Regions from separate parts of the Streptomyces sp. NPDC047061 genome, predicted to be linked through region 1. Evidence: riboswitches for the same ligand, from Rfam matches in the RefSeq annotation. Region 1 holds a riboswitch; each other region holds the start of a gene.
What was found. A riboswitch is a leader RNA that binds a small molecule or an ion and turns the genes downstream of it on or off. The one in region 1 is predicted to bind cobalamin.
Positions count from the first base shown of each region.

Region 1 (7,239 bases):
TCAGATACCGCTGCACGAGCGAGTCCGCCAGCGACTGGCCGACCTCCCAACTAAGGCGGGAGGGAATGGCCTTGGGGTCGACCGAGTAGAAGTTCCGGCCGGTCGGCAGGACGTTGACCAGGCCGCGCGTCGGCGACCCGGACGGACCCGCCGGAACGTAACCGCCGTCCAGGGCCTTGAGGATGTGCCCGATCTCGTCCGTGGTCCGGGCGAGGCGCGGTACGACCTCGTCGCACGCGAACTCCACCACCGCTACGGCGTCCGGGAGTTCGGTGCCGAGGACCTCGCGCACCAGCGTGCGGCTCTCGGCGGCGGCCCAGTCCCGCTGCTCCATGCCCTCCGCGACCCGGCGGCACAGCTGCTCCAGCAGGTCGATCGCGTCGGCCGCGGTACGCGCCGGGCCCTCCACGAGATCCGTCAGCTCGACCGGCACCTTCACCGGCGTGCCCGGCTCGGCCAGCAACTCCTTCTCCACCAGCCCGAAATGGGCCGCGAGGCAGGCCCTGAGCCCCGGCAGCGCGTTGGCCTGCCCGCCCCAGACCTGGGACGCGCGCAGCACGGCCAGCACCAGGTTCACCCGCGGCTCGCCGACCGGCCCGCCGCCGAGAATGTGCAGGCCGTCGCGGATCTGCACGTCCTTGATCTCGCACAGGTAGCCGTCGATGTGCATGACGAACGAGTCGAAGTCGTCGTCCTCCGGCTGCTCGTCCACATGCAGGTCGTGGTGGAGCTCGGCCGCCTTCACCAGCGTCCAGATCTGGGCGCGGACGGCCGGCGCCTTCGTCGGGTCCAGGTCCGACACCAGCGCGTACTCGTCGAGCAGCTGCTCCAGCTTGGCCAGATCGCCGTAGGTGTCGGCACGGGCCATCGGCGGCACCAGGTGGTCGACCACGGTGGCGTGCCCGCGCCGCTTGGCCTGGGTGCCCTCACCGGGGTCGTTGACGATGAACGGGTAGATCAGCGGCAGTTCGCCGAGGACCGCGTCCGGCGCACAGCCGGCGCTCAGCCCGAGCCCCTTGCCGGGCAGCCACTCCATCGTGCCGTGCTTGCCCATGTGCACGATCGCGTCGGCGCCGAAACTGTTCTCCAGCCACCGGTAGGCGGCCATGTAGTGGTGCGACGGCGGCATGTCCGGGTCGTGGTAGATGGCGATCGGGTTCTCGCCGAAACCACGCGGCGGCTGGATCATCACCACGACGTTCCCGAACCGGAGGGAGGCCAGCACGATGTCGTCGCCGTCGACGTACAGCGAGCCCGGCGGCTCGCCCCACGCCTCGGTCATCGCGTCCCGGAGCTCCGGGGCGAGCTTCTCGAACCAGGCCCGGTAGTCGGCGAGCGGCACCCGCGCGGGCGCGGCGGCCAGCTGCTCCTCGGTGAGCCATTCGACGTCGTGGCCACCGGCGTTGATGAGCCGGTGGATCAACTCGTCGCCGTTGTCCGGGTGTCCTTCGACCACGTACCCGGCGTCCCGCAGCGCGTCCAGCACGCCCACCGCCGACGCGGGGGTGTCGAGCCCCACCGCGTTGCCGACCCGGGAGTGCTTGGTCGGGTATGCGGTGAAGACCAGCGCGACCTTCTTCTCCGCGTTCGGCTTGTGCCGCAGCCGCGCGTGCCGTACGGCGATCCCGGCGACGCGTCCGGCCCGCTCGGGGTCGGCGACGTACACCGGGACGTCGTCGGGTCCCTGTTCCTTGAAGGAGAACGGGACCGTGATCAGCCGTCCGTCGAACTCCGGGATCGCGACCTGCATCGCCGCGTCCATGGGGGAGAGGGCGGCGTCGGAGTCGTCCCAGGCCTGCCGGGAGGAGGTCAGGCAGAGGCCCTGCAGCACCGGTACGTCGAGGTCGGCGAGCGCCCCGATGTCCCAGGCCTCCTCGTCGCCGCCGGCCGAGGCCTGCGAGGCGTGCGTGCCGCCGGCCGCCAGGACGGTCGTGACCAGCGTGTCGGCCCCGGCGAGGAGCTCGTACAGCCCGGGGTCCGCGCCGCGCAGCGAACCGCAGTACACCGGAAGGGCGTTGGCGCCGCGCGCCTCGACCGCGTCGCACAGGGTGTCCACGAAGCCCGTGTTGCCGCTCAGTTCATGGGCCCGGTAGAAGAGCACCCCGACGGTCGGCCGGCCGCTCTCCCGGGTACGGGAGCCGTGGACGCCGTACTCGGGCATCTTCTGCGGCTCGACGAACCCCTCACCGGTCAGCAGCACGGTGTCGGAGAGGAACCGGGCCAGCTCGGTGAGGTTGCCGGGGCCGCCCTCGACGAGGTACCTGAGGGCCTCGGCGACCACGCCCGCCGGCACCGACGACTCGGCCATCAGCTCGGCGTCCGGCACCGTCTCGCCGCCGAGCAGCACGGTCGGGATGCCGGCGGCCTTCAGCGCGGCGAGCCCGTCCTCCCAGGCCCGCCTGCCGCCGAGCAGCCGTACGACGGCGATGTCCGCGCCCGCGAGGAGCGCGGGCAGCTCCTCGGTGACGTCGACGCGCGTCGGATTGCCGATCCGGTAGTCGGCACCGGAGGCGGCCCGGGCCGCCAGCAGATCGGTGTCGGCGGTCGACAACAACAACACAGTGCTCATGCGGGCGCTCCCGGTGGAATGAAAGGCAGTCCTTGCGGCGCGCCCGACTCGATGAGCCGCCAGAGCGCGTCCGTGTCCGCGTGCTGTTCGATCAGGTCGCCGAGCCGGTCGAGCTGCTCCTCGCGCAGCGCGGCGAACGAGGTGTCGGGGGCCGGCACGAACCGGCGGCCCGCGGCGGCCGCCACCTCGCGCAGGAAGGCCCGCCGGAAACCGTCCGACTCCAGGGAGCCGTGCCAGTGCGTGCCCCAGGTCTGCCCGACCCGGCAGCCGTCGAAGAAGGGCTCCCCGCCGGTCACCTCACCGACCCCGTGATGGATCTCGTACCCCTCGACCCGCTCGCCGAGGGCCTCCCCGACGGGCCGGGTGAGGGTCTTCTCCCGGGCGAACCGGACGCGCACGGGCAGTACCCCGAGCCCGTCGACGGCCCCCTTGCGGCTCTCGACCTCGTCCTCGATGTGCTCGCCGAGGATCTGGAAGCCACCGCAGATGCCGAGCACGGGCCGCTGTTCGGCGGCCCGGCGCCGCAGCGCGTCCGCGAGCCCCCGCTCGTGCAGCCACTCCAGGGCCCGGACCGTCCCCCGGGTCCCCGGGATCACGACCAGGTCGGCGTCGGCCAGCTCCTCCGGCCGGTCCACGAACCGCACCACGACGCCGGGTTCGGCGGCCAGCGCGTCCACGTCCGTGAAGTTGGACATCAGCGGGATCGCACAGACGGCGACCCGGAGCACGTCCGCCCCGACGGGCGGGGCCGTGTTCGACTCCCGGACGGTCCCGCGCAGGGACACCCGCAGTCCGTCCTCCTCGTCGATCCCGAGCCCGTGCCGGAAGGGGAGGACGCCGTAGGTGTGCCGCCCGGTGAGCCCGTGCAGCATGTCCAGGCCCGGCTCCAGCAGGGACACGTCCCCCCGGAACTTGTTGACGAGGAACCCGGCGACGAGGGCCTGGTCCTCCGGCGACAACAGCGCCACGGTCCCGAAGAAGGAGGCGAACACGCCCCCGCGGTCGATGTCCCCGACCACGAGCACGGGCAGCCCGGCGTTCCGGGCGATCCCCATGTTCACGATGTCGGTCCGGCGCAGGTTGATCTCCGCCGGACTGCCCGCCCCCTCACAGATCACCGCGTCATACGTGCCCCGCAACTCGGCGAGACAGTCGAGCACGGTCCCGAGCAGCCGCTGCTGCCGTCCACCGTGGTACCCGCGTGCGCTGAGCTCACCGACCGGCTTGCCGAGCAGCACGACCTGACTGCTCTGTTCGCCACCGGGCTTGAGCAGCACGGGGTTCATGAGCGCGGTCGGCTCCACCCGGCAGGCCTGCGCCTGCATGGCCTGCGCCCGCCCGATCTCGGCACCTTCGCGCGTGACAAAGGAGTTGAGGGACATGTTCTGCGCCTTGAACGGCGCGACCTTCACCCCCTGCCGCACCAGCCACCGGCAGATACCGGCGGTGACGACGCTCTTCCCGGCGTCGGAGGTGGTACCGGCGACGAGGAGGCCTCCGTTGTTCATGAGGAACCCCCGGGCCGCTGCACGGCCGACCGCGACCGCTGAGCATGGTCGACCCGCGACCGCTGTGCCTGGTCGACCCGCGACCGCTGTGGCCGGTCGATCCGCCCCCGCAGCAAGGCAGTCGCCGCACTCACCCCCAACGCCAGCCACCCCACCCGTCGTGAGAGCCGCACGGCCCGCTCGATGTCCCCGGTCTCCACGCTCCGCCCCTCCCCGTTCAGCACCGGCCGGTGCTCGACCCGCCCGCCATACGACAACGTCCCCCCGAGCCGCACCCCCAACGCCCCGGCGAACGAAGCCTCCACGGGCCCGGCGTTGGGACTCGGATGCTTCACCGCATCGGCCCGCCAGGCCCGTACCGCTCCGGTGGTGTCACTTCCGGCCACGGCGGCCAGCACGGCGGTGAGCCGCGCCCCCGGCCAGCCCGCCACGTCGTCCAGCCGCGCCGAAGCCCATCCGTACCTCCGGTACCGGGCCGACCTGTGCCCGACCATGGCGTCCAGGGTGTTGACGGCCCGGAACCCCACCAGCCCGGGCACGCCCCCCACCGCCCCCCACACCAGCGCCCCGACGACCGCGTCGCTCGTGTTCTCGGCGACGGACTCCACGACCGCCCGCGCGATCCCGTCGGCGTCCAGGGCCTGCGGATCCCGTCCGCACAGATGCGGCAGCCGGGCACGGGCCGCCTCGACGTCCCCCGCCTCCAGGGCACGCCCGATGACGCGGGCCTCGCGGGCGAGCGAAGTGCCCCCGACGACGGCCCAGGTGGCGGCCGCGGTCAGCGCGACGGACGCGGCGGTGGACGGTCGTACGACCCGCTGGGCCACGGCGCCCAGCGCCACGGCGCCGCCGGCGCACACGGCGGTGTGCAGCGCGCCCCACCCGCGGTGGTCCCGCCACAGCACCCGCTCCACGGCCCCGGCCGCCCGCCCGAACACGGCGACCGGATGCCCCCGGCGCGGGTCGCCGAGCAGCAGGTCACCGAGAAGGCCGGCGGCGGCGCCGTACGCGAAGACGCGATCGGCACCCATCGGCTCAGCCGGCCGCTGGGTCGGGGACGGGCCGGTTACTGAACCTCGGTCGGCAGCCGCGCATGGCGATATGTCCTCACTCAGGGTGTCCGCGCCCTGGTTCGACGAGACCGGCGGTGGGAGTTCCTGGCTCCCGGGGATTGCTACCCCGGTGACAGTGGCGGGACCGCGCCGGATTCACACCGGCTTCCTCCCTTGCCGCCGTACTTGGCTCGGGCAGTCCACCACGCGTCCGAACGGCAGTCAACTTGCCGTTGACCTGCGGAGCTGCGGTGTGCTGAGGTCCACACCGCTGATGTGTCGTCAGGCGGCCGAATAGGCGGTTTCTGGGCTCTTTCCCGGCCAGGAACCTGGGAACACTTGAGGGGAACGGGCGTGCGTGTACGCGCCGACCGGCGGTCTCGGACCGTCGGCTGGATGACGGTGTCCATGACCGTGTGGTTGCCAGTGGAGCTGGAGGAGGTGGGCGTGGTCGGCAGGGAGCTGTCGGGGCGGGCGTGGCGCAGAAGCAGCCATTCGAGCGGCCAGAACGAGTGCGTGGAAGTGGCCCCGGGGAGTGACCGCGTGCGGGTCCGCGACTCGAAGTGGCGTCAAGACGCTGTGCTCGTCTTTCGTCACGCGGCGTGGTGTGGTTTTCTGGCGGAGCTTGTGGACCCGCAGACGCGCGGCGGCTGAGTCACCGCGCGGGGGGACGGGAGGTACACGCATGGGAGACCGAGCCAAGGAATCTGCCGCTGCCCGGCTGGGTGATCGCGGTGTCCGCGGGGCGTGGCCGGCAACGGCCCTTCCGCTGGCGCTCTACTGCTCGGTGACGGGAATCCTCGCCGTCGGCGTGGGCGCGCTGGCGGCACTGCTGGTGCCGGATGGCGCGGCCCGCGGCCTGGTGTGGCTGGTGGTGACGGTCCTGGTGGCCGTGGGCGCCGGTCTGTGGTGGGGGCTGACCCCCGTCAGTGACCGGCTCCAGGTTCTGAACCGCCTTCTGGCGGCCGGTCAGACGCGGCAGCGGCACCGCTGACGGGAGCGGCCGGGGCATCGGCGGAACGCCTGCTCAGCGTCCTGCCGAGCCCCGCACCCAGTGCCGTGAGGATCGCCGCGCTGACCGCGCCGACGACCGCCGTGCCCAGGGGCGTCAGGGAGCCGAGCGGGACGCTGGGTGCGACCCGCGCGGCCACTGTGATGCTGAGCAGCAGGACGCTGCCGCACGCCGTGCCGAGCAGGAGCCGGGCCGACAGCAGCCGGATCTCTCCGGCCACTCTGGCGTTCTCCACCTGGATGAGCGCCTCCGCCCACTCCTGCCGTTGCATGGCGTAGGCCTTCAGGGCGGTGTCGTCGAGATGGTGCGCGCCGCTGTCCGAGGCGGCGGCCGGCGGATCACCGGACGCACCCGCCCCGGTCGACCCGCGCAACCGCTCCCACCAGGCCCGTATTCCGAAGACGGCCATCGGCCCTCCCCCGTCTCACGCCGGGCCGTAGTAGCCCGGATTCAGCCGTTGTCCAGACTCTCCCTGACCGTGTCGAGCAGCTCGATCATCCGGTCACCTTCGTACGCGATGGCGCTGATCTCTTCGAAGCACTCCTGGTAGCGGGCCGAGAGGTCCAGGTCGTCGCGGCTGGACAGACCGCCCGCGGGACCCTCCAGGTAGAGCAGATCGTCGTCGTCCTTGAATCCCAACAGGATGAAAGCCGTGCTGACACTGAAATGCGCGCCGGCGGAGAACGGCAACACCCGGACGGTCGTCCGGGGGTGGTCCGCCAGCGTTTTGATGTGGTCCAGCTGCCGTCGCATCACCGCGGGACCGCCGACCTCCCGTCGCAGTGCCGCTTCGTCCAGTACGACGTCCACCTCGGGGCCGTGGTCGCCGTCGAAGAACCGCTCCTGACGGGTGATGCGCAGATCCACCTGCGCCCCCACATCTGCTTGCTGCGCGGTGGCGGACTGCAGTGCTGTGGCGTAGTCCGCGGTCTGGAACAGACCGGGCAGGATGACGGGGTTGTACATGCGGATTGTGTCCGCCGCCCCCTCGTAGCCCAGGTACAGCGCGTATGCGGGGGAGACCACCTGGCTGTACTGAGCCCACCACGACAGCCCTTTTGAGCCACGGGCGGCCTCCTCCAGTTCCGCCACCAGGTC
Region 1 covers NZ_JBEYVI010000003.1:435,256-442,494, forward strand. The annotation lists gene cobN (cobaltochelatase subunit CobN) at 1-2,569, opposite strand, end outside; gene ABZ887_RS08040 (cobyric acid synthase) at 2,566-4,077, opposite strand; gene ABZ887_RS08045 (cobalamin biosynthesis protein) at 4,074-5,108, opposite strand; cobalamin riboswitch at 5,209-5,349, opposite strand; gene ABZ887_RS08050 (DUF397 domain-containing protein) at 5,526-5,783, shown strand; gene ABZ887_RS08055 (hypothetical protein) at 5,815-6,123, shown strand; gene ABZ887_RS08060 (hypothetical protein) at 6,056-6,550, opposite strand; gene ABZ887_RS08065 (helix-turn-helix transcriptional regulator) at 6,592-7,239, opposite strand, start outside.

Region 2 (7,239 bases), on a different contig from region 1:
GCGCCAGCTCCCCGCGGCCGCGCAGCCGACCGGCGCCCGGCAGCAGGCCGGCCCCCATCGTGAACCAGCCCATCGCCAGCATCTGGAACGGCAGCCACGGCCCCACCCCGCCGGTGAGCAGCGCCGACGCGAACATGGTGAGCGAGCCCAGGGTGAACCCGAAGCCCGGCCCGAGGACCCGCCCGCTCAGCACCATCAGGAAGAACATCGGCTCGATCCCGGCGGTGCCGGCGCCGACCGGCCGCAGCGCCGCCCCGGTCGCGGCCAGCACGCCCAGCATGGCGACCGCCTTCGGACCGAGTCCCGACTCGGCGATCGTCGCCGCCAGCACGGCGACCAGCAGCACCAGCAGCCCCGCGAAGAGCCAGGGTGCGTCCTGGGCGTGCGAGGCGATCCGGGAGGAGGGCGGGGCGAGGAAGGGCCAGCCGACGGCGACCACGCCGACGGCGCTGACGAGGAGCAGGGCGGCGAGGGAGCGGGGGCCCAGCCGCACGGGGTTCTCGGCGCGGGACCTCGCCCGGGGACGCGACCGGATACGGGGAGGGGGTGCGCCGGTCATGTCAGCGCCTCCCGGACCTGGGCCACGGTGAGCCACCGCTGCGGCGCGAGGATCTTCGTCACCTGCGGGGCGAAGGACGGCGAGGAGACGACGATGTCGCCGGTCGGCCCGTCCGCGATGACCTCGCCCTCCGCGAGCAGCACCACCCGGTGCGCGAGCTCCGCGGCCAGCTCCACGTCGTGCGTGGCCAGCACGATCGCGTGCCCGTCGGCGGCGAGCCCGCGCAACACGCCCACCAGCCGGGCCTTCGCCGCGTAGTCCAGGCCCCGGGTCGGCTCGTCGAGCAGGAGCAGCGGCGGGCGGGCGGTGAGGACGACGGCGAGCGCGAGGGCGAGCCGCTGCCCCTCGGAGAGATCACGGGGGTGCGTGTCGTCCGCGACCCCGGGCAGCAGGTCGGACACGAGCCCGCGGCAGGTCCCGGAATCCGCCCCCGCGTCCCGGTCGGCGGCCGCGCACTCGGCCCCGACCGTGTCGGCGTACAGCAGGTCACGCGGTTCCTGCGGGACCAGTCCGACCAGGCGCACGAGGTCACGCGGGCGCGTGCGGTGCGGGACCGCGCCGCGGACCCGCACCGCGCCGGAGCCCGGCTCGACGAGCCCGACCAGTGCGCCCAGCAGCGTGGACTTCCCGGCGCCGTTGCGCCCCATGAGGGCCACGGTCTCCCCGGGGGCGACGGTGAGGTCGACGCCGCACAGCGCGTCGACCCGGCCCCGGCGGACGGCGAGGGAACGGACCTCGGCGAGCGGAGCCGCCGCGCCGACCGCGGAACCGCTCACACGACCACCCCCGCGACCGGAAACGGGCCGCTGCTCCGGGACCCGCCCGGCGAGCCGCTCCCGCAACCCGGCCGCCGCCGCCCGCCGCCGGGCGTCCCGTACGGTCATCGGCAGCGGCGACCACCCGGCCAGCCGCCCCAGCTCCACCACCGGCGGACACACCGGCGACACGGCCATCACCTCGGCGGGCGTCCCGCACACCGGCGCGGCCCCGTCCCCCGGCAGCAGCACGACCCGGTCGGCGTACTGCACGACCCGCTCCAGCCGGTGCTCGGCCAGCAGCACCGTCGTCCCCAGGTCGTGCACCAGCCGCTGGAGCACGGCCAGCACCTCCTCGGCGGCGGCCGGGTCGAGCGCGGAGGTCGGCTCGTCCAGCACCAGGACCGCGGGATGCGGGGTGAGCACCGACCCGATCGCGACCCGCTGCCGCTGCCCGCCCGAGAGCGTGGCGATCGTCCGGTCCCGCAGCTCGGCGAGCCCCAGCAGATCGAGGGTCTCCTCCACCCGCCGCCGCATCACCGCCGGGGCGATCCCCAACGACTCCATCCCGTAGGCGAGTTCGTCCTCCACGGTGTCGGTCACGAAGTGGGCGAGCGGATCCTGGCCCACCGTGCCGACGACGTCCGCGAGTTCGCGCGGCCGGTGGGTGCGGGTGTCCCGGCCGGCGACCGTCACCCGCCCGCCCAGGGTGCCGCCGGTGAAGTGCGGCACGAGCCCGCTCACGGAGTTCAGAACCGTCGACTTCCCGGTGCCGGACGGGCCGGCCAGGAGGACGAGTTCACCCTCCGGCACCTCGAAGTCGACATCCTGCACAGCGGGTCGGTCCGCGCCGTCGTAGGTGACGGAGACGTCCTCGAAACGGATCACGACGGCTCCTCCCTGGGGTCCTTGGGATCCCCGGGAACGATGAGAGCGGGCAGCAGGCCGAGCAGCACGGCGGCCGCGGGCCAGAGCGGAAGCGTGGGGGCGACCAGCGGTACGACCCCGGGATGCAGGGCGTCCGGATCACGGACGGACGCCAGGGTGAGCAGGGCGGCGACCGCGGCGCCGGCCCCGGACACCAGCCAGGCCCGCGCGTCCCACGGGTCCGGCCGGTACCGGGTGCGCGGCGAACGCCGGCCGCCGAGCCGCAGCCCCGCCAGCGCGGCGGCCACCCCGGCCGGCAGCAAGGTCATTCCGTAGCCGCTGCCTTCAGCGGTGAGCAGCCCGTACGTTCCCGCGCAGATGCCGAGCAGGCCGCCGAGGGTGAGCACGGCCGTCGTACGGCGGACCCGGTCCGGGACGTCGGCGCTGCGGCCGTACCCGCGCGCGTCCATCGCGGCGGCGAGGGCGACCGAACGCTCCAACGCGCCCTCCAGGACCGGGAGTCCGACCTGGAGCAGGCCGCGGATGCCGGAGTCGGGGCGGCCGCGCAGCCGCCGGGCGGCCCGCAGCCGCTGCACGTCGGCCACCAGGTGCGGTGCGAAGGTGAGCGCGACGACCACGGCCACGCCCAGCTCGTACAGGGCACCGGGCAGGGACTTGAGCAGCCGGGCCGGGTTGGCGAGCGCGTTCGCGGCGCCGACGCAGACCAGGAGGGTGGCGATCCTGAGGCCGTCGTACAGGGCGAAGACGAGCGCCTCCGCGGTGACCCGGCCGCCGAGCCGGATGCCCTGGGCCCAGTGCGGGAGCGGCACTTCGGGGAGGGTGACGAGGGTGTGCGCGCCGGGGACGGGGGAGCCGAGGACGACGGTGAAGGCGAGGCGGACGAGGAGGACGGCGAGGGCGAGCCTGGCGAAGGCGGCGTAGGAGCGGGACCAGGGGGCGACCCGGCTCCGGCAGACGGCCACGACGTAGGCGGTGACCGCAACGAGAAGGGCGAGGAGGAGGGGGTTGCTGGTACGGGACGCGGCGACCCCGAGAGAGAGCGACCAGAGCCACCAGGCGCCGGGGTGCAGGGACACTCGCCCGCGCTTGCGCCCCGTGCGGGGCGCGGGGAACTGCGCGGCCGGCCCCCACCGACCCGCGATGTCACCCATTCCTGCGCCGCCGCGCCTGCCAGAAGGCCCCCGCGGCGAGAAGCGCGACGACTCCCGCACCCGCCAGCAGCCCCACCGACGGCCCGCTGTCCGACGTACCCCCCGCGGCCACCTTCTCCCCGCACCCCCGCTCCGGATATCCCCCGATCGCGCACAGCAACGCGTTCGTGTCGTACCGCAGCGGCTTCGCCACCGTCGCCAGCGCCTCCGCCGTCGTCGCGTCCTCGGACACCACCGCACAGGCCGTCCGCCGCGCAGGCGGCCGCTCTCCCGGGGACGCGTCCGCCGCCGTGCCGAAGTCGACGACCAGCCCCACCCGCTTCCGGCCCGCCACGGCGGGCGTGCCGGCACAGATCGTCCCGAAGTCCGCCGTGCCGCGCGGCCGCGACGCGTCCGCCGAGTCCTCGCTCACCGCGAAGCGGAAACCCTCGACCGAACCGTCGGCGGGCCGCGCGGTGGAGGGGCCCTGCGTGGCGTACGTCCAGCGCGCGCCGTCCCGCTCCCAGAAGGACCAGTAGCGGTAACCGGTGGCCGCCGCCGGCCCGGCGGCCGCCGCGCACAGCGTCAGCGCGGCCAGGAGCAGCAGCGCGGCCCGGCGGACCGCGGTCACAGCTGCTGCTGCTTCCGGCGGCCGCTGAGCAGGAAGCCGATGCCGATACCTCCGACGAGACCGGTGCCGACGATCCACCACACGCTGTTGCCCGACTTCTTCTCCTCGGTGTGCTTCGCGGCGGCCGTGGCCGCCTGCGGCGCCGGACCCGTCGCGTTCAGCGCCGTCACGAGGTTCGTCCCGCCGAAGTCGCGCGGGTCCGCGCCCATCGCGTGCGCGGCGAGGATCAGCTCGGCGTAGGCCGCGGGCCCGCTCTGCTCCGCCCACGGCACGGCGTGCGCCTCCAGCCACGCGTACGGCTTCTTCGCCGGCTTCGTCCAGCCCTGCGCGGCCATGGCGACGACCGCGTCGGCGGTGTTGCCGTAGTCCGGCTGGGGCTCGGCGCCGGGCAGCGCGGAGACGAGGTGGCCCTTGGCGGAGGTGGCGTCCGCCAGGTACGCGGCACCGTTGCGGGCCACCGCCTCCCGGGTGAGGGCCTTGGCGGAGTCCGCGCAGGCATGGCTGCCCTCCGCCGACGCCTTCCCGGCCGTCGTCACGAACCCCTTGCCGAGGGCGCCGAGCACCCCGGCCGCGGTCGCGTCCGCGTTGGCGGCGAGCTTCCCCTGCTTGTCCGGCTGGTAGGCGAGGGCGCCGCCACCGTCCTCGTCGCAGGGGAGGGACCACTTGGCGAGGAGGGCGTACGGCGACCTGTCCGCGCTCGCGCCGGCCGCCGCGAGCGCGCCGACGACCACGCCGGTGGAGTTGGTGTCGCTGGCCGAGCCGGGGGCGTAGCCCCAGCCGCCGTCCGTGTTCTGCTGCGACTTCAGCCAGTTCACGGCCCTGTCCGCGGCGGCGTCGTGGCCGCCGGCCGCCTTCAGCGCCTGTACGGCGGCCGCCGTGCTGTTCGTGTCCACGGTCACCTTGGCGTCACAGGCCGCCGTCGGCTGGGCGCGGAACGCGGCGAACGAGCCGTTCGCGCACTGCTGTCCGGCCAGCCAGTCCACCGCCTTCGCGGCCGGGGTGACCCCCACCGCGCGCTGGGCCAGCAGGGCGAGGGACTGGCGCCAGACGCCGTCGTACTTCGGGTCCGAACCGCCGTACAGCCCCGACGGGAGGACCGCCGACGCGGAGGGCGAGGGGGACGCGGTGCCGGCGGCCATGTCGGCGGCCAGTGCGGTCGTCGCGGGCGTGGCGGTACCGATGACGGCGGTGGCGGCCAGCACCCCGGCGGTGCGGCGGAGGACGGTCATGGTCGGCGGGTGCCTCTCCCTGCGGGGAGCCGGGCAGCACGGGACACCCCGGCGGCTCGGCTCCGTAAACCTCGACGGTGCCGTGCGACGGCGGGCGCCGGCGCACATGAGCCGATCAACGTCCCGGGCGCGGCGGTCCGGCTTGCCACAGAGGGTGTGGCTCACGGTTGCGGGTCAGCGCCGGAATTGCACCGGCTTCCCCCCGTACGGGTGATGACGACCCGGCTACCTTACCGGCCGCCCGGCGGAAGCTGAGAGGGGGCTGTGCGGGGACCGTTTCGTTATGGTCAGGCCATGACGGGGAGACTGCTCGGCTCGGGGCGTTCGGCCGACGTGTACGAGATCGACGAGGCATGGGTGCTGCGCCGGGACCGGGACGGCTGGGGGGACGCCGCCGCCGAGGGCGCCGTGATGACGTACGTACGGGAGCACGGGTACCCGGCGCCCCGGGTGCGGCCGTCCGGGTCCCGTACCGAACTGGTGCTGGAGCGGCTGCCCGGGCCGACCAAAGCCGGGAGGAAGTCGAAGTGCTGGGAGAAGCGGGCGAGTTGATACGGGCGATCGCGTTCTAGGGTGGTTCGTACGAGCTTCCCCCGTAATTCTCGTGCACCGGATCGCACACCTCTGCGACCATCCCCGGATGGCGCACAGTCTCGAATCGCTGGTCATCCGGCACACCCACCGCCTTCCCTCCCCCGCGGGTTCCGACGGGGAAGGAGCCGTCGCCGCACGGCAGTTCGACGCGGCACTGACGTCCGTGGGCTTCAAACTCTCGGCGGAACTGCTGGAGCGGCTGTCGGGACGGTCCGAGGCCGCGGTCCTGCACACCGCCAGACGGACGCTGCGCACCGTGAGCGAGATGGTGGGCGACCACGTCCGGCACAACGCGTACTTCATCGACTTCCCGGCGAACGTGCCGGACACCGAAGAGTTCTGGATGCAGTGCGTGGCGAAGGCGCTCGGCGACGAGAAGTCGCGCGGGAAGGTGCTGGCGCAGCTGCGGAGCGGGGTCCTGGACCTGCTCGGTCTCCCCTCGTACGGCCGGTACCAGCACACCTACGAGGACATGCTGGCGGCGCAGGACGAACTGATCGCCTCGGCGGGTGACCGGGTCACCGTCCTGCATCTCGGCCGGGACCTGGACGACGAACTCACCGACCTGTACCTGTCCCTGGCCGGCTGCGCGACCCCGCTGGGCGAGGACGACCTGCGCGACCTCAAGGCCCTCGCGGAGCGGTGCGCGCTCGGCCCCCAGCCGGAGGCGATCCCGGTCCGGGAGAACCGGGCGGTCGTCAACGAGGCCCGGCTCGGTGTCGGGGCGGACCTCCTCCTCGACACCGTCACCGACGTGCTGCGGCTGGCCTGCGCGCTGTCGGGCGGCGACGTGACGCTGCAGGAGCCGACCCGGTTCCGGGCGCTGTCGCGGCCGCTGCGCCGGGGGCTGCTGGCGGGTCTCGACGCCGTGGTCGCGGCGAACCCCGCGAAGCTCGCCGACGTGCACGCGCACCGGGAACCCTTCAAGCGGCTCGGCGAGCGACTCCATCCGCACGAGTACCCGCGCTGGCCGCACGCCGCCGACGTGTTCGCGGTCGCGCGGGGCGACAAGGAGGCACGGTCCTTCGACAGCCGGATCGAGAGGCTGCTCGACGCGTTCGACGTCATCGGTGCGGTGGAGCTGCTGAAGTCCGCTCCCGGCAAGCTGTTCCGCGCCCTGGACCTCCTGCTGCGCATCGCCGCCGACCAGGAGGAACGGGACGCGGTGGTGGCCGCCGCGGTGCAGGTCGCTCCCGACGTCTCCGGCCGGGTCGCGCTCTCGGTGCGCGAGCACTTCCACAACCGGGCAGCCGAGAGCGGCGAACCCCGGATCTTCGTCAACCGCCGGGGCCGCGCCTGGGTGACCTCCGACCAGCGGCCGCCGGTACCGGCCGCCGACCGCGATCGCCTGATCGCCGCCCTCGACACCGAGATACGCCGTCGGCTCCCGGTGCCGGGCCGGCTGCTGCTCGACCCCGACATCCTCGACGTGGCGCTTCCGCTCAGCGGCCGG
Region 2 covers NZ_JBEYVI010000025.1:51,333-58,571, reverse strand. The annotation lists gene ABZ887_RS30555 (ECF transporter S component) at 1-559, opposite strand, end outside; gene ABZ887_RS30550 (ATP-binding cassette domain-containing protein) at 556-2,202, opposite strand; gene ABZ887_RS30545 (CbiQ family ECF transporter T component) at 2,199-3,353, opposite strand; gene ABZ887_RS30540 (SCO2322 family protein) at 3,346-3,963, opposite strand; gene ABZ887_RS30535 (prenyltransferase/squalene oxidase repeat-containing protein) at 3,960-5,192, opposite strand; cobalamin riboswitch at 5,301-5,432, opposite strand; partial or broken gene ABZ887_RS30530 (aminoglycoside phosphotransferase family protein) at 5,487-5,699, shown strand; gene ABZ887_RS30525 (TerD family protein) at 5,833-7,239, shown strand, end outside.
Region 2: it holds a riboswitch for cobalamin, as region 1 does, so the genes downstream of both, ABZ887_RS30535 (prenyltransferase/squalene oxidase repeat-containing protein) here and ABZ887_RS08045 (cobalamin biosynthesis protein) in region 1, are expected to answer to the same signal.

Region 3 (7,239 bases), on a different contig from region 1:
TGGGCACCGCCGTGCCCTGCTGCACCGACGGGTACGCCGACTCCGGCATGTTGGTCGCCCGGTAGTAGAGCGCGGCCTCGCTCTCGGTGTGCAGCTTGGTGACGAGGCTGCCGCTGATCGGCACGAACGTGAAGCTGAACTTCTCGGCCAGGTCCAGCAGCCCCTTGGTCGGCAGTCCGCCGGACCAGAAGAAGGCGTCGATCCTGCCCTTCCGCAGCTGGTCCGGGCCGGTGTCTATGCCCTCGGACACCGGGGTGATGTCCTTCGCCGGGTCCACCCCGGCGGCCCTGAGCACCCGGTTGGCGATCAGCCGCACCCCCGAGTCGGGCAGCCCGATCGCCACCCTCTTGTGCCGCAGTTGCGCGACGCTGGTGATCCCGGAGTCGCCGGGCACGACCAGCTGGACGTAGTCGTCGTAGAGCCGGGCCACCCCGCGCAGCTTTCCGGCGCCCTTTCCGCCGTTCAGTTCGTACGTCTCCACCGCGTCGGCCGCCGCGATGGTGAAGTCGGCCCGGCCGGTCGCCACCCGCTGCACGTTCTCGTACGAGCCGTTGCTCTGCACCAGTTTCACCTTCAGCCCGGGCATGTCCCTGGCCAGCTCGGTGCGCAGCCGTTCGCCGTACTCCTGGTAGACGCCGCGCAGGGTCCCGGTGCTGAAGGTGATCGTCCCGGTCGGCGGCTTCTCGCCCAGCGGCAGCAGCCACCACAGCAGCAGGCCGGACGCGACGAAGCAGGCGGCCGCGCCCTGGAGGGCGCGGCGCCTGCCGATACGGGGGAAGACCTTGGGCATGCGCGCGATCCTGCCAGCAGGGCACGATCCTGGCCAGGGGAGGGGGCCAAGGCCGGGGGCCGGGGCGAGTGCTGGAGCCAGAGCCGGGGGCACGGCGGCGGCCCCGGACTGTCAGTGGCGGCGGCTAGAGTCGTTCGCATGACCAGTTCCGTCCCCGGTGCCCCGACCGGTACCTCGCCCGCCCGCCTCGTCCGGGAGTTCCACCACGCCTTCGGCCTGGACGCCCGCACCACGCCGACCGAGGTGTCCCCGGAACTGGCCGCGCACCGGGGGGAGCTGCTCGCCGAGGAGGCCGCGGAGGTCGCCGAGGTCGCGGTGGAGGGGCCCCTCGACCGGCTCGCGCACGAGCTGGCGGACGTGGTCTACGTGGCGTACGGCACCGCGCTGGTGCACGGGATCGACCTCGACGCGGTGCTCGCCGAGATCCACCGGTCCAACATGAGCAAGCTGGGGCCCGACGGGCAGGTGGCCCGCCGGGCCGACGGCAAGGTGCTCAAGGGCGAGCACTACCGGGCGCCGGACGTCTCGGCGGTGCTGCGCGGCCAGGGCTGGAGACCGGGCGGCGCGGTCTGACCCGGGGTCATAGGCTGCCGCCCGCCAGCTTCCACTCGCGGTGCAGGGTGCCCAGTGGGATGCCCCGTTCCAGCACCGGGGTGCCGAAGACCGACAGCTGGAGGCGCAGGGTGCCGGAGAGGTCGACCCCGCCGTACAGGCTCCAGTCGCCCTGGACGTCCGCGCCCGGGGTCGCGGAGGTGGCGGTGACCGTGCCGGTCGCCTCACCGCGCAGGTACGGCGCCAGGTCGGCGGTGACACCGACGCTGCCGTAGAGGCCGACGGAGGCCTCGGCGCCGAGCGTGGTCCTGACGCCGCCCGCGGTGGTCACCGAGGTGCGCACCGGCGTGCTCGTCATGGTCGAGCTGCTGACCGGCGTCCAGCCCTGGGCCGTGCCGAAGGTGCCGCCCGCCTTGAAGTCGCCCTTCAGGTTCTGCTCCACGTCGACGGAGATCTTCCCGTCGCCGCTCACCTGGAGGTAGCAGGTCAGGTCGAGGTTGACGACGACGGGGACCGCGCCGACCTGGAGCACGGGGTCGGCGTGCAGCTTGGCGAACGGGATGCGCAGCGGGGTGGCCGTGGCCGCCGCCCGCCCCTTGACCGCCCAGCCGGAGTCCCAGTCGCCGGAGACGCCGAGGTAGGCGGAGCCGGGCGCGCTGCCGGTGCCCGCGCCGCCGTAGGCGAAGTCGACCTGCGGGGCGACCTGGACGAAGCCGGAGACCGAGGCCGCGGCGGACGCCGGGGCGCCCTCGGCGGTCGGTATCTCGGTGCTGACGTCCAGCCGGAGGCTGCCGAGCGGTACGTGGGCGCCCTCGGGACCGACGTGCACGTCACCGGCCTTGGACCAGGAGACCTTGACGTCGGGCAGCAGCTTGTCGACGTCGAAGGCGGCCGGGTCGACGGGCGCGGTGCCCTTGGCGGTGTCGTCGCCGAGGAGGGCGTCGAGGGTGGCGGGCTCGGTCTGCACCTCGGTGCCGGCGTCGGTCTCGCCGAGCACCTTGGTCACCTTGGCGAGCAGTCCGTCCGGGGCGCCGGGCGCGGGGGTGCTGGCGATGACGTCACCGACGGCGGCCTGGCGGGCGGCGGCGGAGGCCGATGGCGAGGGGGTGGCGGAGACCGTCGGGGCGGCCGGACTTCCCTTGCCCGGGGAATTCCCCTTCGCAGCAGCGGATATGACGGCCCGTCGGGTCTTGCTGTCGTACGAGCTGACGGTGAGCGTGGTGCGGTGGGCCGGGCGGCCGGCACCCGCCGAGCCGGCGGCCGTGGTCGCGGTGGCGGCGGGTGCGGCGGCGACGGCGAGCGCCTGGCCGTCCGTGCGGGCGGCGGCGGAGGCACCGTCGGAGACCCGGGCGGTCTCCCGGGCGTGGTCGCCGGCGGAGGTCTGGTGCTGCGGCGAGGAGCAGCCGGCGGCGAGGAGGAGGGCGGTCACGGCGAAGGCGGGCATGAGGGCATGCCCTGGCCTCGTGCGTCTGCGCAAGGTCGGTCCTGAGGGTGGGGGGTCGCGAAGGAACATCGACTTTGTTACCGATGGGTAGAACTGGTCGGTAACTCGATGTGGCCCCGAGCATGCCACGCCTGCGGCACAGGAACTCCACCATCAGGTCACATCCCGACGTGACCTGAACCACGGCGACTTCAGGCCGCCGTGGCCGTTTCCGCGAGGGGGCGGCGCGCGGGTCAGCCCTGCTGCCGCGCGGCCGCCCGGCGCTGCCGCTTGCCGAGGGGCGCCTGGGAGAGGTCCTCCGCGCTGGACCGGAGGTTCTTGTAGCCGTAGCCGCGCTCGGCCAGCCACGCCCTGGCTGCCTCCTCGGCACGCTCGGTGGCCTCCAGGATGTCCTCCTCGTCCTCCCCGCTGTCCTGGAAGCGGAAGGTGAAGGCGGGACGGGCGGCGATGTCGTAACTGAGGTGGCCCTCGGGGGTGAAGGCCGCGCGCAGCACGTCGTGTTCGGCGGCCCGGGAGAGCAGTTCGGCGCGTTGCCCGGCGCTGAGGCCGTCGAAGACGCCGCGGACGGTCACGCGGAAGGTGCGGGTGGTCATGGCGCGACCCTAGGCAGGACGGGGCGCACCGCTCCACCACATTTCCGGCGCCCCGCCGGGGCTACCCGCCGACCTGGCCGAGCCGCAGGTTCCAGCGACCGGGCCCGCCCGTGATCTCCGTCGCCGACAGCGGCGGGGTGTCCACGCGCCAGAACGCGGTATCGGGGGCCCCCAGTACGTGCAGCACCATGGCCCGCACCACCTCCGGCTCCACCACGGCGATCGTCCTGCCGATGGTCAGGCCCGTCCGGTCCAGCCAGCCGGTGACCCGCGCGCACAACTCCCTTACCGACTCGCCCCCGTGGGGCGCGGCGCCCGGGTCGGTCAGCCACTGGAGCAGCGCGTCGGGTTCGGCGGCGCCGATCTCGTCCAGCGCCCGGCCCCGCCAACGGCCCGCGTCCAGGCCCGACAGCTCGGGCTCCGCCGAGGCGTCCAGGCCCAGCGCGGCCGCCGTCTCCCGGCAGCGCACGCCGGGGGAGTGGACGACCTCGCCCGCGGCCGGCAGGGACAGCGTGACCTTCCCGGGGTTCTCGATCGAGTCACCGTCGTAGAAGCGGGCCCGCCGCAGCGAGGGGGTGAAGGCCGGGGCTATCAGGATGACTCGGCAGGTCACGGGGCGGTTCCTCCATGGTCGTCCATCGGTGTCGGGCGGTGTCGGGCGGAGTCTGGTGATGTCGGGCGGTGTCCGGTCGTGGCGGTGACGGGTGACGGCGGTGGTGACGGCGGGTGCCGGACGCGCACGACAGTACGCCGTCCGGCACCCGCACCAGGACCCGGCTAGAGCTCCGCGCGCACCGAACGTGCCGCCGCGACGAGGTTCTCCAGGGAGGCCCGGACCTCAGGCCAGCCGCGGGTCTTCAGCCCGCAGTCGGGGTTGACCCAGAGCTGTTCGGCGGGGATGGCCCGCAGGCCGGTCCGCACCAGGTCGGCGGCCTCCGCCGGGCTCGGCACCCGGGGCGAGTGGATGTCGTAGACCCCGGGTCCCGCCTCGCGCGGATAACCGTGCGCGGCGAGTTCGCGGGCGACCTGCATGTGCGAGCGGGCCGCCTCCAGGCTGATGACGTCCGCGTCGAGGTCGTCGATGGCCCGGACGATGTCACCGAACTCGGCGTAGCACATGTGCGTGTGGATCTGGGTCTCCGGACGGACTCCGCCGGTCGTCAGGCGGAACGCCTCGGTCGCCCACGCCAGGTACCCGTCCCGGTCGGCGGCCCGCAGCGGCAGGGTCTCGCGCAGCGCGGGCTCGTCGACCTGGATGACCGAAGTGCCCGCCCTCTCCAGGTCGCCGACCTCGTCGCGCAGGGCGAGTGGGCGAGCCCCTTGGCGAGGGTGACGATCTCGGCGGTCTTCTGCTTCGCGAAGGCCAGCCAGCGCAGGACCTGCGGTGCGATGTCCCGCTCGGCGGCCGTGTCCAGCGGCACGTGGAGGAGGGAGCAGGAGGCGGCGACGTCGACCCGGCCGGCGAGGCCCAGCAGGGTGCCGAGGGTGGTGAGGGACGCCGGCAGGTCGTTGACCCAGACGTTGCGGCCGTCGACGACACCGGCGACCAGCCGCTTGCCGGGCAGCCCCCCGACGGCGGCCAGGGCGTCCAGGTTGGCGGCCGCGGCCCCGGTGAAGTCCAGGGCGAGCCCCTCGACCGGGGCCTTGGCCAGCACCGGCAGGGCCTCGCCGAGCCGGTCGAAGTAGGAGGCGACCAGGAGCTTCGGCCGGTCGGTGCGGGCGCCCAGGTCGCGGTAGGCGCGGGCGACGGCGGCCAGCTCGCCCGGGGTGCGGTCCTGGACCAGGGCGGGCTCGTCGAGCTGCACCCACTCGGCGCCGGCTGCCCGCAGGTCGGCGAGGACCTCGGCGTACACCGGGAGCAGCCGGTCGAGGAGGGTGAGCGGGTCGAAGCCGGCGGGCACACCGGGCGCCGGCTTGGCGAGCAGCAGATAGGTGACCGGGCCGACCAGCACCGGCCGGGCCGCGAGCCCGAGGGCCAGCGCCTCCCGCAATTCGTCCACCTGCTTGGCGGAGTTCGCGGTGAAGACGGTGTCGGGACCCAACTCCGGCACCAGGTAGTGGTAGTTGGTGTCGAACCACTTCGTCATCTCCAGCGGCGCGCTGTCCTGGGTGCCGCGGGCCATGGCGAAGTAGCCGTTCAGGGCATCGGCTTCGACGGCGGCGCGGTGCCGCTCGGGGACGGCGCCGACCATCACGGTGGTGTCGAGGACGTGGTCGTAGTACGAGAAGTCGCCGGTCGGCACCTCATGGAGGCCGGCCTCGGCGAGCTGCCGCCAGGTGGAGCGGCGCAGTTCGGCGGTGGTGGCGCGCAGGGCGCCGGCGGTGACCCGGCCCTGCCAGTAGCTCTCGATCGCCTTCTTCAGTTCCCGGGCCGGCCCCTGGCGGGGGTAGCCGTACACGGTGGCCCGGGCTGCCGCGGCTGCGGACTTGGCTGTCACGGAGATCTCCTTCGCGAGACGATTCCCTGAGATCCCGGTGACGGGACGAGAGCGCGAAGGGATGACGGACCGGACGGCGACGGTCGTATACGACCGCCCCTCCGATGTGCACGCCGACCCGCCCACGAGGTCACCGGGATGTCCGCGCACGAGTGGTTCGCACACGGGCAGTCGGCAGGTCTTCGGACTCGCGGGCGCGTCTCGGAACCGCATGAGACACCTACTGGCCGTCGCTTCCCGGATCCGGTGGATCCAGTGCGTATGACGGCGGTCGTTCCCACTCACCGCTGCGGGGCAGTCCCGGACTCACACCGGGTTCCCTCTTACGACACCCCGCCTGGCGGACAGGGCGAACCAGCTGCGCGGCCCACCTTACGACCCCGGCGCCTGCCGCGCCCCAAAGGGGCGCGGGGAACTGCGCGACCAGCCACGCACGAACCCGCACCCGCCGTCCCTGAACACCCCCACCCCCGTAGGCGCGTCCCCAGACCCGAACAACTCACCGACCCGACCGCAACGCCCGCGACAACCCCAACGCGGCCGTCCGCACCGCAGGTGCAAGCTGCGCCGGCCGAAACCGCCCGCACGGCACCGCCACCGACAGCGCCGCCACCGCCGTCGGCCCGTCGAAAACCGGCGCCGCGATACAGCTGACCCCCTCCGCCGCCTCTTCCTCCTCGTACGCCAGCCCCGCGACCTGCGCCTGCTCCACTGCCGTACGCAGCCGCGCGGGCTCCGTCACCGAGCGGGCCGTCAACCGCGGCAGCGGCGCCGCCAGCACCTCCTCGACCAGCTCGGCGCCCGAGAACGCCAGCAGGGCCTTGCCGACCCCGGTGCAGGTCAGCGGGAGCCGGCCGCCGATCCGGGACGGCAGCCGCAGCACGTCGTGGCCGTGGATGCGCTCGACGTAGACCACCTCGTGGCCCTCGCGCACCCCGAGGTGCACGGTCTCGTGGGTGGCCTCGAACAGGTCCTGGAGGAACGGCAGCGCGGCCTCCCGCAGATCCTGCCGGCGCGGCACCAGCGACCCCAGCTCGAAGAGGGCGCCGCCCAGCCGGTAGGTGTCCGCGTCCCGTTCCAGCAGGCCGAGCCGGACCAGCTCGGCGCAGAGCCGGAACACGGTGGTCTTGGGCAGCTTGGACCGCTCGGTCAGTTCCGTCAGACGGAACGCACCGCCGTTCGGTCGGTAGCAGTCCAGGACCGCCACGGCCTTGTCGAGCATGTTTCCCTGATTGCTGTTCCGTACCACGGAACATATTTTGCCTCGTTTCCCGGCGCCCGCCTATACCTGTCGGCATGAGCCCTGACCTCGTCACCAAGGTGGCCGACGTCCTCGACGAAGCCACCCGCACCGGCATCCCCTGCGCCCCTGTGCGCGCCCTCCTCCCCGAGGACGACATCGAGACCGCCTACGCGGTGCAG
Region 3 covers NZ_JBEYVI010000032.1:82,042-89,280, reverse strand. The annotation lists gene ABZ887_RS35545 (TAXI family TRAP transporter solute-binding subunit) at 1-790, opposite strand, end outside; gene ABZ887_RS35540 (MazG nucleotide pyrophosphohydrolase domain-containing protein) at 929-1,363, shown strand; gene ABZ887_RS35535 (hypothetical protein) at 1,371-2,786, opposite strand; gene ABZ887_RS35530 (DUF6204 family protein) at 3,020-3,379, opposite strand; gene ABZ887_RS35525 (histidine phosphatase family protein) at 3,441-3,992, opposite strand; partial or broken gene ABZ887_RS35520 (hypothetical protein) at 4,157-5,817, opposite strand; cobalamin riboswitch at 5,973-6,191, opposite strand; gene ABZ887_RS35515 (IclR family transcriptional regulator) at 6,317-7,039, opposite strand; gene mhpD (2-keto-4-pentenoate hydratase) at 7,114-7,239, shown strand, end outside.
Region 3: it holds a riboswitch for cobalamin, as region 1 does, so the genes downstream of both, ABZ887_RS35520 (hypothetical protein) here and ABZ887_RS08045 (cobalamin biosynthesis protein) in region 1, are expected to answer to the same signal.

Region 4 (7,239 bases), on a different contig from region 1:
TCGAGGACCGTCCGCCGTACGGTCGCCACGTGCCCGGGCGCCGAGTCGACGACCTTCTCCCAGCCGGCGTCCGTCAGCGTCGCCACGGTGAAGCGGACGTTGTCCGGGTCCGGCTCCCGGCGCAGCCAGCCCCGGTCCTCGAGCCGCTTGGCGACGTGGGAGAGCCGGGACAGCGAGCCGTTCGCGAACATCGCCAGCTCGCTCATCCGCAGGGTGCGGCCGGGTGCCTCGGAGAGTCCCGACAGCACCTGGTACTCGAAGTGACTGATCCCCGCGTCCCGCTGCAACTGCGCGTCCAGCTCCGCCGGCAGCCGGACCAGCACCCCGGCAGGGACGAGCCAGCACTGCGTCTCGTCATCCGTCAGCCAGCGAGGCTCGGGAGTCTCCATGGGAAGAGGCTGGCTTGACGGCTCAACTGTCCATACCCATGGGTAGGTTATCGCTCAAGGGTCTGACCAGCCCGGCTTGCCTTGCGAAGGACCTTCACGTCCCGGCCGGTCACTGCCTGTTCAGCCACGTCGTGGACGGACGGGCAGTTATTGAGGGGCGAACGGCCGCGGTCCGGGCGGATCGCGGGGTCCGGCACCGCCGAAGGTGTTACCGATGGTTACGTCGTACCTGGCGGCGGCGGGTGCGAGGGTCGGCGTGCCGTGGGCGGATCGGGCAGGAGAAGATCGTCCGTGACCCACGTGTCCACCCGATCCCGGAAGGAACCGACGAGATCATGCGCCTCATCGTGGCCCGCGGCCCGGCGGAGGTGTCCGGATGACCGGCGCCGAGCAACACGTCCTGCTGCACGTCGACGGACGGGCCGCGCACATCACGCTCAACCGGCCGCAGGCCATCAACGCGCTGACGCACGCGATGGTGCGCCGCATCGACGAGGCGCTCACCGCCTGGGAGCACGACCCGGCCGTCGAGACCGTCGTCATCACCGGCGCGGGGGAGCGCGGCCTCTGCGCGGGCGGCGACATCCGCGCTGTCCACGACGACGCCCGCGACGGCGACGGGTCGGCCGCGGCCGCGTTCTGGCGGGACGAGTACCACCTCAACGCCCGCATCGCCCGGTACCCGAAGCCGTACGTCGCCCTGATGGACGGCATCGTGATGGGCGGCGGGGTCGGTGTCTCGGCCCACGGCAGCGTCCGGATCGCCACCGAGCGGTCCCGGATCGCCATGCCCGAGACCGGGATCGGCTTCGTGCCCGACGTCGGCGGCACCTACCTGCTCGGCCGCGCGCCCGGCGAACTCGGCACCCATCTCGCCCTGACCGGCGCCCAGATCGGCGCCGCCGACGCGATGCTGTGCGGACTCGCCGACCACTACATGCCCTCCGGCTCGCTCCGGGCGTTCGTCGCCGACCTCGCCACCCTGCCCGTGCCCGAGGCGCTCGCCCGGCAGGTCCGGCAGGCGCCGGACGGGGAGTTGGCCGGGCACCGGGCGTGGATCGACGCCTGCTACCCGGCCGACACGGTCGAGGAGATCGTCCAGCGGCTGTTCGCGCACGGCGACCCGGCGGCGAAGGAGGCCGCGGACACCCTGCTCACCCGGTCGCCCACCTCGCTGAAGGTCACGCTGCAGGCGCTGCGCCGGGCCCGGCAACTCGGCTCCCTGGAACGGGTCCTGGACCAGGAGTACCGCGTCTCCTGCGCGACCCTCGCGAGCCCCGACCTGGTGGAGGGCATCCGCGCCCAGGTCGTCGACAAGGACCGCGCCCCGCACTGGTCCCCGGCGACCCTCGCCGAGGTCACCGACGCCGACGTCGACCGCTTCTTCGCCCCGCTCGGCGACCGCGAACTGGGCCTCGCCCCACCCGCCTGAACCGTCCCACCAGCCGCCCACCAGGCGCGAGATGAAGATCACGCCTGGTGACGCGGTCTTGGCCGTGCCCCTGACACGCGGTACGGTCTGTCCGATATCGACGACGGCGAGACGGAAGCCGGTGGAAATCCGGCACGGTCGCGCCACTGTATGCAAGAGCTCCAGGGCTGTTTGTGAGTCAGACCCGTGGCCGTCGTCCTGTGCACCACCGAGATGGGACGCGAACTCCCAGAGGAGGTCCTGCCATGGCGCAGACCGTCGCTCCGCCGACAGCCAACACCCCCGCCGTTCCCGCCAAGCTGCCGCTGTCCGCGATAGCTCCCTGGGCGGTCTTCTTCGGCATCCTGATGCTGGTCCTGCTCTACTTCGTCGGCGCCGAACAGGGCGCCACCTCCGTGTTCAGCGGCACGGACGTCCACGAGTGGGTGCACGACGCCCGCCACCTGCTCGGCTTCCCCTGCCACTGACGCGAGGGACGCCGTACCACCCATGAACTCCGCAACGGTCCGTAACCTCCTGGTGCGGGGCATGCTCGCCGGCCTGGCCGCCGGTCTGCTCGCCCTCGTCGTCGCCTACCTGCTCGGTGAGCCGAACGTCGACAAGGCGATCGGCTTCGAGGACGCCCACTCGCACGAGCACGAGATGGCGGTCGTCTCCCGCTCCCTGCAGTCCACCGCCGGCCTGGCCACCGGTGTCCTGGTCTACGGGGTCGCCTTCGGCGGCATCGCCGCCCTGGCCTACTCCTTCGCCCTCGGCCGTGTCGGCCGCTTCTCGCCGCGGGCGACGGCACTGCTGCTGTCCGGCTGCGCACTTGCGGTCGTCTACGTGGTGCCGTTCCTGAAGTACCCGGCCAACCCGCCGTCGGTGGGCGACCCGGACACCATCGGCAAGCGGACCACGCTGTACTTCCTGATGATGGTGCTCAGCGTGCTCCTCGCGGTCGCCGCCACCATCCTCGGCAAGCGGCTCCGGCCGCGGCTGGGCAGCTGGTGGGCGACCGTCCTCGCGGTGGTCGCGTTCGGTGTCCTCGTCGGGCTGGCGTACCAGTTCCTGCCGGTCGTCAACGAGGTGCCGAACGACTTCCCGGCCACCCTGCTGTGGCGGTTCCGGCTCTCGGCGCTCGCCATCCAGGTGGTGCTGTGGGGCGGATTCGGCCTGCTGTTCGGCGAGTTGGCCGACCGTGTCCTCAACCCGAGGCCGGCGAAGGCGCCGGCCGCCGCCCGCACGGTGCCCGCTCCGCACTGACCCGCGGTGCGGCACACCGAACGACACGAGAGGGCCCCCGGAACCGTCCGGGGGCCCTCCCGCGTTTTCCGGATCGGAAACCGTCGACCGGTGTCCGTGGACCCGTGCGTGTGCTGCCGTGCGCGATCAATGCCCGCGGACCGCCGTATCCTGCGGGCCGTGACGGTGACTTATGTACTGGACGGCAGCGGGATCAGGACCCTGGAGGACTTCTGGCGGGTGATCGGCGAGGCGGTCAACGGGCCCGGCGGCTACTTCGGCCGCAACCTCGACGCGTTCGTCGACTGTCTCCGGGGCGGCTTCGGCACGCCCGAGGACGGCGACTTCGTCTTCGAGTGGCGCGACCACGAGACGTCCCGTGCGCACCTGGGCCATGCGGAGACCGCCCGCCAGCTGGAGCTCCGGCTCGCCCGCTGCCACCCGACCAACCGTGCCGACGTCGCGGCGAAGCTGGCCGAGGCCCGCGCCGGACGCGGGGCCACCGTCTTCGACTGGCTGGTCGAGATCTTCGAGGAGCGGGCCCCGGACACGGTACGTCTGCTGTGAACCCGCCGTGAACCCGCCGTGTCTTCGGCGCGCGGCCGGTGCCGCACTCGCGCCCGCGGCCGCTGACAAGGAAAGATGGGCGGCGAGCGATCGATCAACGACTGCGGAGGAAGTGGACTCATGCCGCATGAGCGAGCGGGCCGGCCGGCGGCTCCGGAGGACCTCGTCGACGTGGCCCGGCTGGTCACGGCCTACTACGCACTGCACCCCGACCCGTCCGACCCGGGCCAGCGGGTGGCGTTCGGCACCTCGGGCCACCGCGGATCGTCGCTGACGACCGCCTTCAACGAGGACCACATCGCCGCCACCAGCCAGGCCATCTGCGAGTACCGCGGCGGCCAGGGCACCGACGGCCCCCTCTTCCTCGGAGCCGACACCCACGCCCTGTCCGAGCCCGCCAAGGTCACCGCCCTGGAGGTCTTCGCGGCCAACGGCGTGACCGTCCTGATCGACAGCGCCGACGGCTACACCCCCACCCCCGCCGTCTCGCACGCCATCCTCACCCACAACCGGGGCCGTACGACCGGCCTCGCGGACGGCGTCGTGGTGACCCCCTCGCACAACCCGCCCGCCGACGGCGGCTTCAAGTACAACCCGCCCAGCGGCGGCCCCGCCGCCTCCGACGCCACCTCCTGGATCCAGGACCGCGCCAACCAGATCATCGCGGACGGGATGAAGGACGTACAGCGGATCCCGTACGAGCACGCGCTCGCCGCGCCTGCCACCGGCCGGTACGACTTCATGGGCACCTACGTCGACGACCTGCCCAGCGTCCTCGACCTCGACGCGGTCCGGGCCTCCGGACTGCGCATCGGCGCCGACCCGCTCGGCGGCGCCTCCGTCGCCTACTGGGGCCGGATCGCCGAACGGCACGGGCTCGACCTGACCGTGGTCAACCCGTACACCGACCCCACCTGGCGGTTCATGACGCTGGACTGGGACGGCAAGATCCGCATGGACTGCTCGTCGCCGTACGCGATGGCCTCGCTCATCGAGAAGCGGGAGGAGTTCAGGGTCGCCACCGGCAACGACGCCGACGCCGACCGGCACGGCATCGTCACCCGCGACGCCGGCCTGATGAACCCCAACCACTACCTTGCCGTCGCCATCTCCTACCTCTACCGCCACCGCGAGCAGTGGGCGGCGAGCGCCGGCATCGGCAAGACCCTCGTCTCGTCCTCGATGATCGACCGGGTCGCCGCCGACCTCGGCCGCCAACTGGTCGAGGTCCCCGTCGGGTTCAAGTGGTTCGTGGACGGACTGGTCAGCGGGGCGATCGGGTTCGGCGGCGAGGAGTCCGCCGGTGCCTCCTTCCTGCGCCGGGACGGCTCGGTGTGGACCACCGACAAGGACGGCATCCTGCTCGCCCTGCTCGCCTCCGAGATCACGGCCGTGACGGACAGGACCCCGTCCGAGCACTACGCCGACCTCACCGCCCGCTTCGGCGAGCCCGCCTACGCCCGCATCGACGCCCCGGCGACCCGCGAGGAGAAGGCCCTCCTGGCCAAGCTCTCCCCGGCCCAGGTCACCGCCGAGACCCTGGCGGGGGAGCCGGTCACCGCCGTCCTCACCGAGGCCCCGGGCAACGGCGCGGCGATCGGCGGCATCAAGGTGACGACGGAGAACGCCTGGTTCGCGGCCCGCCCGTCCGGCACCGAGGACGTCTACAAGATCTACGCCGAGTCCTTCCAGGGCCCCGACCACCTGGCCCGGGTCCAGGAGGAGGCCAAGGCGGTGGTGATGGCCGCGCTCGGCAGCTGACGCCCCGGGCGGCGCGGTCAGGTCGCGAGGGTGCGGCGGCGTGCCCTGGCCTCGGCCAGGTCCGCCGCCGCCCGGCGGGCGTCCGCCGCGAGGTGGGCCGATCCCCAGGCGTGCGCGGTGCGTTCGGCCAGCGCGTAGCCCTCGGCCGCCGCCCGGTCCTCACCGAGGAGCCGGTGCAGGTCGGCGAGGGCGTGCGCGAGCGGACGGCTCGCGTACACCGCGCCCGCCGCGCCCGCCAGCTGGTCCCGCAGCGGGAGCAGGTGCCCGAGCAGGGCGGCCGCCGAGTCGTGGTCCCGGTGGAGCACGGCGAGCTGGGCACGGAAGTCGAGCTCCAGGCCGTAGAGATGGTCCTGCAGCGGCTCCGGGGCCACGGGCACGGCCAGGGCCTCGTCGAGTCGGCCCAGCCGGGCCAGGACCAGCGCCTGCGCCACCGCGACCGGGGCACCCGCGGACTCGTACACGGCACGGACCACCGGTTCGATCTCGGCCACCCGGCCCTGGACGAACCGCATGGTGATCACCGCCAGCGTGCGCAACCCGGTCGCGTGATGGGCGCCCACCCGCTGCAACAGGGTGTCCGCCTCCGCGTAGGCGGCCTCCGCCGCCTCGAAGCGCCCGGCCACGGTGGCCAGCATCGCGGAGGTCGCGGCGCTGAGCCCCTGCGCCCACACCATGCGGTAACGGCGGGCGAGGACCAGCCCCTCCGCGGTGTGCCGCTGCACGGCCGCCGGGTCGTTGCGGGCGGCGGCGGTCATCGAGTCCAGGTTCTCGCAGATCCACCGGTAGGCGGGCAGGTCGTGGGCGTGGGCGAGGTCGCGCAGTTCGGCGGTGAGCTGCGATCGGGTGGCGGCCCGGGTCTCGTGCGGCAGCAACCGCGCCGAGGTCATCAACGCGGCCGCCATCAGCGGGGCTTCGCCGTCGGCACGGGCGAGCGCCAGCTGGACGTGGGACGCCTGCAGGGCCCGCGGCGGATCCTCGGCGGCGACCGCGTCGACGAGGGCCTGCAGCACCCGGGCCCGGGTCGGGCCGTCGAGGCCGGGATCGGCCGCGAGCCGTTCCAGGCGGGCCAACGCGGTCCGGTCGTACGGTCCTTCGAGCCGGCTGCGCCAGGCCGCGGGCTCGGTCCACGCCCCGTACACGGCCGCGACCAGGTCGCCCCGGTCGGCCTGTTCGGCGAGTTCCACCGCACGCTGCCGGGTGCGCCGGGCCGCGTCCGTGGCGCCGGTCCGCACCTGCGCGCCCAGCAGCCGTACCAGCAGCTCGATCAGCCGGTCGGGCGGGGCGTCGTCGCCGGTGGTCGCGGTATGGGTGTCGATCGCCTGCTGGATCAGGGTGACGGCGACGTCGTGGGCGTAGCGCCGCTCGGCGGCCTCGGCGGCCCGCAGCGCGTAGTCGACGGCGAGCGGCGCGTCGGCCGCGCTGCCGGAACGGGCGAAGTGGTGGGCCAGAGCCGCGAGTTCGGCGGGGTGGTGGTGGCGCAGGAGGCGCGCGACGCGGGCGTGCAGCCGGGAGCGTCGGGCGCCGGACAGGTCGGCGTAGACGGTGTCGCGGACCAGGGCGTGCACGAACCGGACACGGCCCGGCCCGGGTTCGGCGAGCAGCCCGGCGGCCAGCGCCGCGTCCAGGCCCTCCAGCACCTGCTCCTCGTCCGCCTCGGCGGCGTCGACGAGCAGCGCCACCTCGGCCTCCAGTCCCAGTACGGCGGTGAGCTGTACGACGGACCGGGCGGCGGCGGGCAGCAGGGCCAGGCGACGGCGCAGCACGTCACGCACGCCCTGGGGGACCTCGGAGACCGCGACCAGGGCGCCTTCGTCGGCGAGGAGACGGGCGCTCTCCAGCACGTAGAACGGATTGCCGCCGGTGCGC
Region 4 covers NZ_JBEYVI010000007.1:87,284-94,522, forward strand. The annotation lists gene ABZ887_RS13820 (MarR family transcriptional regulator) at 1-389, opposite strand, end outside; partial or broken gene ABZ887_RS13825 (acyl-CoA dehydrogenase family protein) at 662-769, shown strand; gene ABZ887_RS13830 (enoyl-CoA hydratase/isomerase family protein) at 766-1,821, shown strand; cobalamin riboswitch at 1,889-2,030, shown strand; gene ABZ887_RS13835 (CbtB-domain containing protein) at 2,067-2,288, shown strand; gene ABZ887_RS13840 (CbtA family protein) at 2,311-3,066, shown strand; gene ABZ887_RS13845 (barstar family protein) at 3,226-3,612, shown strand; gene pgm (phosphoglucomutase (alpha-D-glucose-1,6-bisphosphate-dependent)) at 3,733-5,373, shown strand; gene ABZ887_RS13855 (BTAD domain-containing putative transcriptional regulator) at 5,391-7,239, opposite strand, start outside.
Region 4: it holds a riboswitch for cobalamin, as region 1 does, so the genes downstream of both, ABZ887_RS13835 (CbtB-domain containing protein) here and ABZ887_RS08045 (cobalamin biosynthesis protein) in region 1, are expected to answer to the same signal.